DNA from 3 places in the Paenibacillus sp. EKM301P genome. Region 2 is predicted to be linked to each of the others. Evidence: riboswitches for the same ligand, from Rfam matches in the RefSeq annotation. Region 2 holds a riboswitch; each other region holds the start of a gene.
What was found. A riboswitch is a leader RNA that binds a small molecule or an ion and turns the genes downstream of it on or off. The one in region 2 is predicted to bind thiamine pyrophosphate.

Region 1: it holds a riboswitch for thiamine pyrophosphate, as region 2 does, so the genes downstream of both, HFD99_RS21960 (ABC transporter substrate-binding protein) here and HFD99_RS16950 (thiamine phosphate synthase) in region 2, are expected to answer to the same signal.
Region 3: it holds a riboswitch for thiamine pyrophosphate, as region 2 does, so the genes downstream of both, tenA (thiaminase II) here and HFD99_RS16950 (thiamine phosphate synthase) in region 2, are expected to answer to the same signal.

What each region holds. Positions count from the first base shown of each region.
Region 1 is NZ_JAALFM010000014.1:34,595-37,876, reverse strand. Features, by position in the region: gene HFD99_RS21970 (ABC transporter permease) at 1-179, opposite strand, end outside; gene HFD99_RS21965 (MTH1187 family thiamine-binding protein) at 176-469, opposite strand; gene HFD99_RS21960 (ABC transporter substrate-binding protein) at 888-1,931, opposite strand; TPP riboswitch at 2,127-2,236, opposite strand; gene HFD99_RS21955 (pyridoxamine 5'-phosphate oxidase family protein) at 2,506-2,940, shown strand; gene HFD99_RS21950 (bifunctional 2',3'-cyclic-nucleotide 2'-phosphodiesterase/3'-nucleotidase) at 3,159-3,282, shown strand, end outside.
Region 2 is NZ_JAALFM010000006.1:297,876-301,157, reverse strand. Features, by position in the region: gene HFD99_RS16955 (ABC-F family ATP-binding cassette domain-containing protein) at 1-1,381, shown strand, start outside; TPP riboswitch at 1,467-1,575, shown strand; gene HFD99_RS16950 (thiamine phosphate synthase) at 1,892-2,485, shown strand; gene thiO (glycine oxidase ThiO) at 2,543-3,282, shown strand, end outside.
Region 3 is NZ_JAALFM010000005.1:99,559-102,840, reverse strand. Features, by position in the region: gene thiM (hydroxyethylthiazole kinase) at 1-733, opposite strand, end outside; gene tenA (thiaminase II) at 759-1,448, opposite strand; TPP riboswitch at 1,581-1,683, opposite strand; gene HFD99_RS14345 (NAD-dependent malic enzyme) at 1,753-3,282, opposite strand, start outside.

The DNA of each region.
Region 1 (3,282 bases), on a different contig from region 2:
CCAAGCAACGCCGACTGCGCCATACCCTCTTGTACGATTAGGGATGGAGCTGGCAGCAGCCAGGATTCAATATGTAAATAGGAAACCGCTCCCTGCCAAGCCGCTAAAAAGAAGAGGACCGCCACAAGGGGCGGCCATACGCTTTTCCACCAGGATGCGTTCTTGCCTTTCGGATTCATGGGCGATACTTCTCGGTCAGCTTGTTCATGCTGATACCCTGTGGGTTATGTGCAATTTTGATCTGTGAAATGACGCTGGGACTTCCAGCTTCCGTCAAAGCCTCGTGCATTTCTTTAACCACTTTCAGCAACTCGTCGAGCTCGCCCTCCATGGTCGTATCCAATGGATTCACCTGATGTTTGACACCGGAACGCTGGATGACCTCAATCGCCTTGTCTACATAGGGGTAAGAGTCTTCGTTATTAGGTGTTTTAGGGATTACTTGAATGCTGAGCAGTGTATTAGCCATGTGAATTTCACCTGTCCTTTATTGGAGTGTTAGTAAAAAAGATATGGTGGTTTAAGGTGGGGAGACCGCTTCGCTTCTTCAGATTCAAATGAACCGCTCCGCTACCAACCGCCTTAAAAGCAACTTAGTTTTAAAGCTAGGTTGTACAGTATTTTGTACGGTATTTTCTACATAAGCGCACCTGTTTTTGCGCTTAGATACTATGAGACTAGAGAAATAAACCAAGTGGAACGAGAACGAATTGGACGGAATGGTGCTGTACAAGCAAAACGGTCGCTTTTGTCCCCGGATTTCTACCCTGCTGAGGGCTTTATTCGAGAAATCCGGGGGCGGTGGCGATGGGAAGCATCATCCGTCCGCGTAGTGGCGCTTCGTTCACTTCTCTAGTCCAGTCTTATTTAGCGTTTTAACAAAATGATCAACGCTTGGGCAAGAAGTCGTTTGTGAAGGCCTTATCGACTTCCAAAGGTTTGCTGAGCAGCTTGCGTTCATACATCCAATCCGAGTAGTTTTGCCATACCTCTGCTTTTTGTAAACCCCATTGCGTGGCATCGTCCTGATAACGCGGGCTTAGCCATTTTTGGCTAGCAAGTACCAGTTTTTTGTCCAGCTCTGGCACAGCTTTAGTTAAGATATTCGCCGCTTCTTCTGGATGGGCGATAGTGTATTCATAGCCTTGTGCAGTAGCGTCCATGAACGCTTTGACTAGGTCAGGATCGTTTTTTATCGTCTGTTCATTGCTCACAATTACAGGTGTATAGTAATCGAGACTTTTGGAATAATCTTTTACATACAGCATATCCAAGGGCTCGCCTCGAAGCTCGGCCTCAATCCCGGTCCATGCGTAGAAAATCCAGGCAAAGTCAATATCCCGCTTCACGGCTGTAAAATAGTCTGCATTGCCCATATTGACGATTTTCACTTTGCTCACATCACCTTGGTCTGAATCCATGATGGATTTCATGACCGCTTCTTCTACAGGAGAACCCCAGCCGCCGTAGCTTTTACCCTCGAAATCTTTCGGGCTTTTAATTCCGCGGTCTACCGGAGCTGCGAAGCCAGAGGTGTTATGCTGAATCACCGCAGCGATGGATACGAGCGGTACGCCTTGGATACGAGCCTGAGTGACGCCTTCTTGATAGCTGATACCAAAAGGTGCAGCATTCGAAGCAACCATTTGGTCGGCTCCGCCTGAACCTGGTTGAACAATTTGGACATTCAAGCCTGCTTTTTCGTAAAATCCTTTGTCCTTGGCGACATAGAGTCCCGTGTGATTCGTATTGGGTGTCCAGTCGAGCACGACTTTAACATCTTTGAGCCCCTTTGCCGAGGTAGACGTTGAAGTGTCGGCAGCAGGAACCTCCTTTTGAGATGTAGGGGGATTGCCGCCGCAAGCGGTCAGAGTCATAGCCATGAGCCACAGACTGATCAGACCCAGGCTTAACATTTTCATGCGCTTCATCGTTGTGTTCTCTCCTTTTTAATTACCCGTTATCCGTCCAATCAGACAGTTTATATTCCCCATTTTCACAAAAATCACATCTGCCGGAAGCAATCTTTCCAACAACTTTATCTTCAACAAAAAAAGCGTCCCGAGATTCCGGGACGCTTGCGCTTGTATATACCAAAGTAAGGGATGTCCTGTTTTAATAAAAGGCACATCTTGCTTAAGCATTCCTACGCTGGCATTACCCAGATCAGGTTGTAAGGGTCAGTGTCTTGGGACACACTCTCAGCCGGCCGATTCCAGCACCCCTGGCATTGTATGGTTTAATGGGTTCGTTTATTCGGGTTTACTACGACGATTATATGCCTTGAAAGCAGGTCTGTCCAGCCTTGAGGGAGCGCTCACGGTTCATTTGTCGAACGACAGGGTACACTTTTACTGTGAGCTTTGATCTGAAAATGGACATGAATCATTCAGATCTGTTTCGGTCATGTTATTTTCAGAACAGCTACACTGTATGTTTAGGAGAGCTGGTGCCAAGTGGCATAGCCCTATAGAATTCTAATTCGTAAAAAGGAGTTGTTGTACTGTGGGTAAAACGGAGACACTGGATCGCAGTCAGCTGGAACAAGCCATTGTGAAGGCTTTGGATAACAACAAATTTTGCTCGTTAGGTACGGTTGAGGGCGGAAAACCGAAAGTACGCTATATGGCCCTTTTTAACGATGGAATGAACATTCATCTGGCGACGGATCGCAAAACACATAAAGTGGATGAGCTAAAGGACAATCCGAATGCTTATCTGTTGCTGGGCTATGAAGTGGGTGGCACGAAGGAAGTCTTGGAAGTGGAGGCTACCGTCCAGATTACAGCTGATGAGGGGTTACGCAAACAAGTGTGGAATGATTCTCTGAAAAAATGGTTTTCCGGACCAGATGATCCCGATTATGTCATCTTAGACGTCAATCCGACTCGTATTGAGTACGTGGGTCAACAAACGGAGCGCCAGGTGTGGACGAAATAGAAACAATATAAACGAACAAGCCAGTAAATTTCCAACTTTTTCAGGAGATTTATTGGCTTTTTTTATACGCAAAATAATTATTTTTTCATAAATATTTTAAGCAAATGACTACTCTTTTGTCTGGCGTTGGATTAAAATAGGAATGGTGGGTTCAAAGCTTACATATATGTGCAAAAGTATGTATATGAGGCATACACCTTAATGAGGAGGGGTATATTTTGTTATTTCGTAAAAATTGGTTTAAAGGGTTTACAGCAGCAGTTGTAGCTTGTAGCCTACTGGTGTTTTCAGCCGCTCCATCCTGGGCAGCTAGCAATTCTCGCGATAGCGCTACGGTGAATT
Region 2 (3,282 bases):
CAAAGTGGAATGGACTCCACGTGTACGTTATGGCTATCTGGATCAGCACACCAAGCTGACGCCGGGCAAAACAGTACGTGATGTATTAAAAGACGCTTTTCTTCCTTTGTTGGAACTAGAAAAGGAAATGATGCAAATTACAGACAAAATGGGAGAGGCTTCTCCCGAAGAGTTGGAAGTCTTGCTGGAACAGATGGGAGAAATTCAAGAGCAATTGGATATGGGGGATTTTTACCTCATTGATGTGAAGGTTGAAGAAATGGCGAATGGATTAGGTCTCTCTGCCATCGGACTGGATCGGGATGTAGCAGCACTTAGTGGTGGGCAACGGACAAAGGTGCTTCTTGCTAAGTTGCTGTTGGAAAAGCCGAATGTATTGCTGCTGGATGAGCCTACCAACTATTTGGATGTGGAGCATATAGAATGGCTTACGCGATATTTGAAGGATTATCCCTATGCTTTTATCCTCATCTCACATGATACTGAATTTATGAACCAAGTCGTTAATGTAATCTACCATCTTGAATTTGCTAAGATGACCCGCTATTCAGCTAACTATGAAAAGTTTCTTGAAATGGCGGATCTGAACAAAGCACAGCATATTGATGCATATGAGAAGCAGCAGGAATATATTAAGAAACAGGAAGATTTTATTCAGCGCAATAAAGCGCGCGCATCTACATCAGGCCGTGCAAAAAGCCGTGAAAAGCAGCTTGATCGGATCGAACGTATTGATAAGCCTGAAGAAGCTGCAAAGCCAACCTTTCAGTTCAAAGAAGCCCGTGCGAGCGGGAAAACGGTTTTTGAGGGTATTGATTTTGAAATTGGCTACACTCATGCTCTTTTGCCTAAAATGTCCATGACGATCGAACGTGGCGAAAAGATCGCAATTGTTGGCTGTAATGGTGTTGGTAAGTCTACGTTGCTCAAAACCATTCTTGGGAAAATACCTCCAATCAGCGGAAAAACCTATCAAGGGGATTTCTTGCAGCCTGCTTATTTTGAACAGGAAGTAAAGGCGGAGAAAATTACACCGATTGACGATGTATGGAATGAATTTCCGCATTTGAATCAGCATGAAGTACGAGCGCATTTGGCGCGCTGTGGTTTGAAGAATGAGCATATCACCCGGCCTTTGTCTGCGCTTAGTGGTGGAGAACAGGCTAAAGTCCGCCTTTGTAAACTGTTAATGCGTGAGAGCAACTGGGTACTGTTTGATGAGCCTACCAACCACTTGGATGTCAAAGCAAAGGATGAACTCAAACGCGCTTTGAAGGAATACAAAGGGACCGTATTGCTTGTATCCCACGAACCGGACTTTTACGAGGATTGGGTAACCAAAACGTGGAATGTAGAAGAGTGGTCTAGTAAAGTTAACTAAAATCCAGTTCTGACAGATTTAACACAAGGTGGGGTTTGCAGAATTAGGAAAATATGCTAAGCTATCTTTAGCTGATACAATAAAATAGTTACACTAGGGGAGCCGCCCATGCGGCTGAGACGAAATAAATGGATTTCGGACCCTTTGTACCTGATCTGGGTTATGCCAGCGTAGGGAAGTGAGTACTGTACAAACAAGGTAGTAGCTCTTTACTTTTGTTTGCACAGGGAACGATATACGTTTACGGATATAATAGTCCGTTCGATTTTGAACGTTTGTCAAGCCACTTCCTCTGGGAAGTGGCTTTTTGCGTTTCGTTCATCTTCATTTGTTCGAGCTTCCGTAGACGGATTTACAAATGATCTCCTTTCATTATTGCTGTTACATGTGGCTGGCTCCGTATGATATTACCCAATAGGGAGCTGCAACAATATAGTTCAGCTTATACGATTATTTTATATTTTTTAGTCCAAGTGAGGTGAAAATGAGATCGAATTACACGTAATTACGATGGAAAGTGTCTCCTGTGTGGATGTACCCAAAGTGGCTGCCGCTATTTGTCCTTATATTCATTATGTACACGCACGTTCGAAACAGAAGGGTGCCTCTGCTTTGCTTTCTTTGACTCGTAGCATGATCGAGCAGGAAGTTCCTTTGCAGCAAATTGTAGTAAATGACCGTATGGACGTAGCTTTACTTACCTTGGCAAGAGCTGTCCAGCTACCTGCTAATGGGTTATCTGTGATGGATGCGAAAAGTCTGCTTCCAGTGGGTACACGCTGTGGAGTGTCTGTACATTCCTTGGAGGAGGTGCAGACCGCTGAGCAGGGGGGAGCAGACTATGTACTATTTGGTCATGTATATGAGACCTATTGTAAGGCCGGTCTTGTACCGCGGGGTGTAGCACAGCTTGAACGCATTTGCAGATTGTCGGCCATTCCGGTGATAGCGTTGGGAGGCATACAACCTCATCATGTTCCAGAGCTCTATCATGCCGGAGCAAGCGGAATTGCGGTGATGTCTGGTATATGGGAAGCAGAGTCACCCGTTGCAGCAGCGATGGAATATAGGCGAATGGTAGATCTTGTAGTTCACGACCTGTAGCAAGAAAACGAGACGAAGGGAAAGCAGAATGCTCACCGGAGAGGAGACACGGAACATATGTCAAAGACACATACAGAGAAAAAAGCAATAGGACACGCAGAATGCTTGGTCATAGGCGGGGGTGTGATCGGCAGTGCCATTGCTTATCATGTGGCTAAGGAGGGACGAAGTACAATTATGCTGGAACGATGTATCCCCGGTGAGGGAGCATCAGGAGCAGCGGCGGGAATGCTGGCAGCGGAAAGTGAAGAGTTCTCAGACCTTGAGCTGGCACGATTTGCTCGCGCAAGTCGAGATGCATTCCCTGACCTTGTCTGTGATTTGGAGCGTTTATCGGGTATTTCAGTGGATTTTCGTACCGAAGGTTTTGTGACCCCTTTTCGTTCAGAAACAGAGGGCCAAAGGCGCTGGAATGCTGCGAATATCCGAGAGGATGATAGCCCTATTTGGTGGGATGCCAGGGAATTGGCTCGACGGATTCCGGGCTTGGCAGATCAAGTAATTGGGGCTATATACCGATCAAAGGAGACACAAGTGGCCCCTGTTCAGCTTTGCCGTGCTTATGCAGGGGCAGCTGCGGTGCTGGGAGCAACAATATGGTCTGGAACTCATGCCGAGGAACTGATCATACAGGACGGCCGAGTTTGCGGTGTGCGAACGGATAGTGGATTTTTTTCCTGCGATCAGGTCGTGATTGCCGCAGGCTTGGACAGCTTGAAATTGCTAGTACAAATTGGATTTGATTATCCTCTTTATCCAGTCAAGGGTGAAGTGGTAGCAGTCTCCTTGAAGGACCA
Region 3 (3,282 bases), on a different contig from region 2:
CCGGCCCCAGCTTTGCGGTATGCGCTGCGGCTCGAGAAGCTGCTGCACCGTAAAATGCCAAACCTGCTGTGCCTGCGAGCAGCAGGTTGGGTTCAACTGCTGCAAAGGCACCCAACACAGAGGTCAGCAGGCAGCCTGTTCCGGTTACCTTCGTAAGCAGCGCGTCTCCGCCACTAATCAATCGTACTTCAACCCCATCGGTGATGACGTCCTCTTTTCCAGTGATGACAACCATGGTATGGAGCGTTTGCGCAGCCCGAACTGCCAGATCGACATTACTGCTGTCAGCACTGTCGCCTGCATCTACCCCTTTAATTTCTCGGGCTTCTCCGATCAGATGAGCGACTTCGGCTGCATTGCCTCGTACTAGTGAGATGTTAACCTCGTTTAGGATTCGCAGTGCTGACTCGGTTCTAAAGCTAGTCGCTCCTGCACCGACCGGATCTAACAGAACTGGAACACCGTGAGCATTCGCCGATTGTCCAGCAAGGATCATGGCATCCACCAGCTCACGGTTTAGCGTACCGATATTTAACACGACGGCGCCCGCTATTTTGGCCATATCTGCTACTTCCTCGGGTGCATAAGCCATCACCGGGGAAGCCCCTAGTGCATATAGGCCGTTGGCTGTAAAGTTGGTGACCACCACATTGGTTATATTATGAACGAGGGGGTTGCTGTTTTGTACCTTTGTCAGGAGCGCCGAATAACTTTGTTCCCATATATTCATCATGTTTATCCTCTCTCATCTATACTGATTATTCCAAGACCGTAGCGCGCATCTGGACGGGCCATTGTTCCTGCTTATAAGCCATATCCCAGAACATATATTCCAGCTGGCAGCTTAGCATAAAATGCTCAATCATCCGCTCTCGCTCGGCAGCCGTGGCGACTTTCGCCCAAGCATCCACACGCTCTCGATATTTGAAGGTTACATCTTCAATTTGGTTGCCATAGAAGCAAATCCACTCATAGAACGGATGAGACTCGTCTGGTCTTACCTCATCCATTAGCCTGCGTCCAATTTCAAGATATGTCCATGGACATGGTAGCAGCACGGCCATGATTTCCCCAAGACTACCCTCATGTGCGACGGTCAGCATATGGCGGATATAATGATGAGCGGACGGAGCGAGTGGATATCCCTGCATCTCTTCATAGGTGACACCTGCGATAGCACAAAAATTTTGATGCGGATGAACCTCGCTGTTGAGAATAAAAGAGATCTGTTCGTTAAATACAGCCATATCCTCCCGGCTCGTGCTTTTGGAGATTGCGATGCCGTAAATCCGCATGTAGGCGTTCAAATATTCAAAGTCTTGTTTTACATAGTGAATCAGCTGTTCCCTTGTTAAATTTCCTTCAGCAATACCTCTCACAAAGGGATGCTCATAAATGGCTTGAAAAATGCCATCCGCCTGCTGACGGAGCTCTTGCGAAAAACTCATTTCCCCACCTCCAACAAAAATGGAGAATAAGAAGTCCCGTAAGATACAATTCTCGGAACAATGCCAAAAAGCCGCCCCGAAAACTGGAGCGGCTTCAACATAGGTTCAATGCGCAAAAACGCCTGAAACCCTATATAGAAGGCTCCACTTTCCTACGCTAGTACGAACTAGATCAGGTTCAAAGGGTCCAAGATTCATTCTTGTCTCAGCCATAATGGCTCCCCTAGTGGACTTTCCTATTCTTTTGACTAATACTGTACATTCGTTCCTATGTTATGTCAAACTGCTTATGCCTAGTGAAGGATTAGTGAGGGTGTTGGATTACACTTTCCACGGCTTTGACCCTCACATATTCCGGTTTCCACATTGCATCCCGAATGGCTTGCTCAATATTTGGAAGGTGTGCCTGAGCTACCTGATCCTGAATTGCGGCCTTTGCTACCGCAACCGCAACCGCAAACGAAACATCACGTAATTTTCGAATATGGGGCAGCAGTGCGCCGCCAAGTTCATTCGAATCTACGGCGTTGGCAACGGCATCAGCTGCTGCGGTAAACATGGAAGGAGTGATTCGTTTGGCCTTGACCACAATTGCGCCTAGACCCAGTCCCGGGAAAACAAAGGCATTGTTCGCCTGACCAATTTCAAATTTCGTACCGTTATAGGTGACGGGCTCAAAGGGACTTCCCGTAGCAATCAATGCTTTGCCATCAGTCCATCGTATCAAATCCTCGGGTACCGCTTCAGCCAGATTGGTAGGATTGGACATGGGCATAATGATCGGGCGTTCCACATGCTTTGCCATTTCCTTGATAATCTCTTCAGAAAAGGCACCCGCTACACCGGAAGTCCCAATTAAGATTGTAGGTTTTACCTGACGGATGACCTCCAACAACGGTATTTTGCCGTCTTCCGATCGGGCCCATGAGCTGATTTCTTCCTTTTTACGCACATATGGTTTCTGATAATCGAGTACATCTTCCATATCGTCCGTTAATAGCCCGCGATAATCAAAGGCCCAAAACGACCTGAAAGAATCTTCTGCAGGAAGCCCGTCCTCGATCATAGCGCTCCGTATTTGGTCGGCGTTACCGATTCCTGCTGCCCCTGGACCAAAGACAAGTATTTTTTGTTCACGTAGCGGAATTTTGGTGACACCTACCGCCGAAACAATCGCAGCTAATGTGACTGCTCCTGTGCCCTGGATGTCATCATTGAAGGTGAGAATGTTTTGACCGTATTTCCCTATAATGTGGCGTGCGTTCACGCTGCCCACATCCTCCCAATGCAAAAGCGCTTTCGGGAATTGTGTTAACGTTTTGCTGATAAAGGTATCAATAAATTGATGATAGGCTTCTCCGCGAACTCGTTTATGGCGGTTTCCGATGTATAGCGGATCATTCAGCAGCTTCTCGTTATTCGTGCCGACATCCAGTACAATGGGCAGCACCCGCCCGGGATGAATACCTGCCGCAGCTGTATATACAGCAAGTTTGCCAATAGCAATGTTAATTCCCCCGACACCCCAGTCACCAATTCCCAAAATACTTTCTGAATCCGTCACGACGATAAGGTCAACATCCTCACTACGCAATCCGGAATTATAGAACGCCTGTCCGATACCGTTCGGATGATCTATTGATAAATATACGCCCCCGGGACGGTTGTACTCATGGCTGTATTCTTGAATGGCGGTTCCTACAGTCGGTGTGTAGACTACGGGCAGCATTTCACTCAAATGGTCGGTTAGCAGCCGATAGTAAAGCACGACATTCCGGTTATGAAGGTCGTTAAGTGAAGCATTTTTACGCAGCATGGTGGGTTGTGCCAGGAA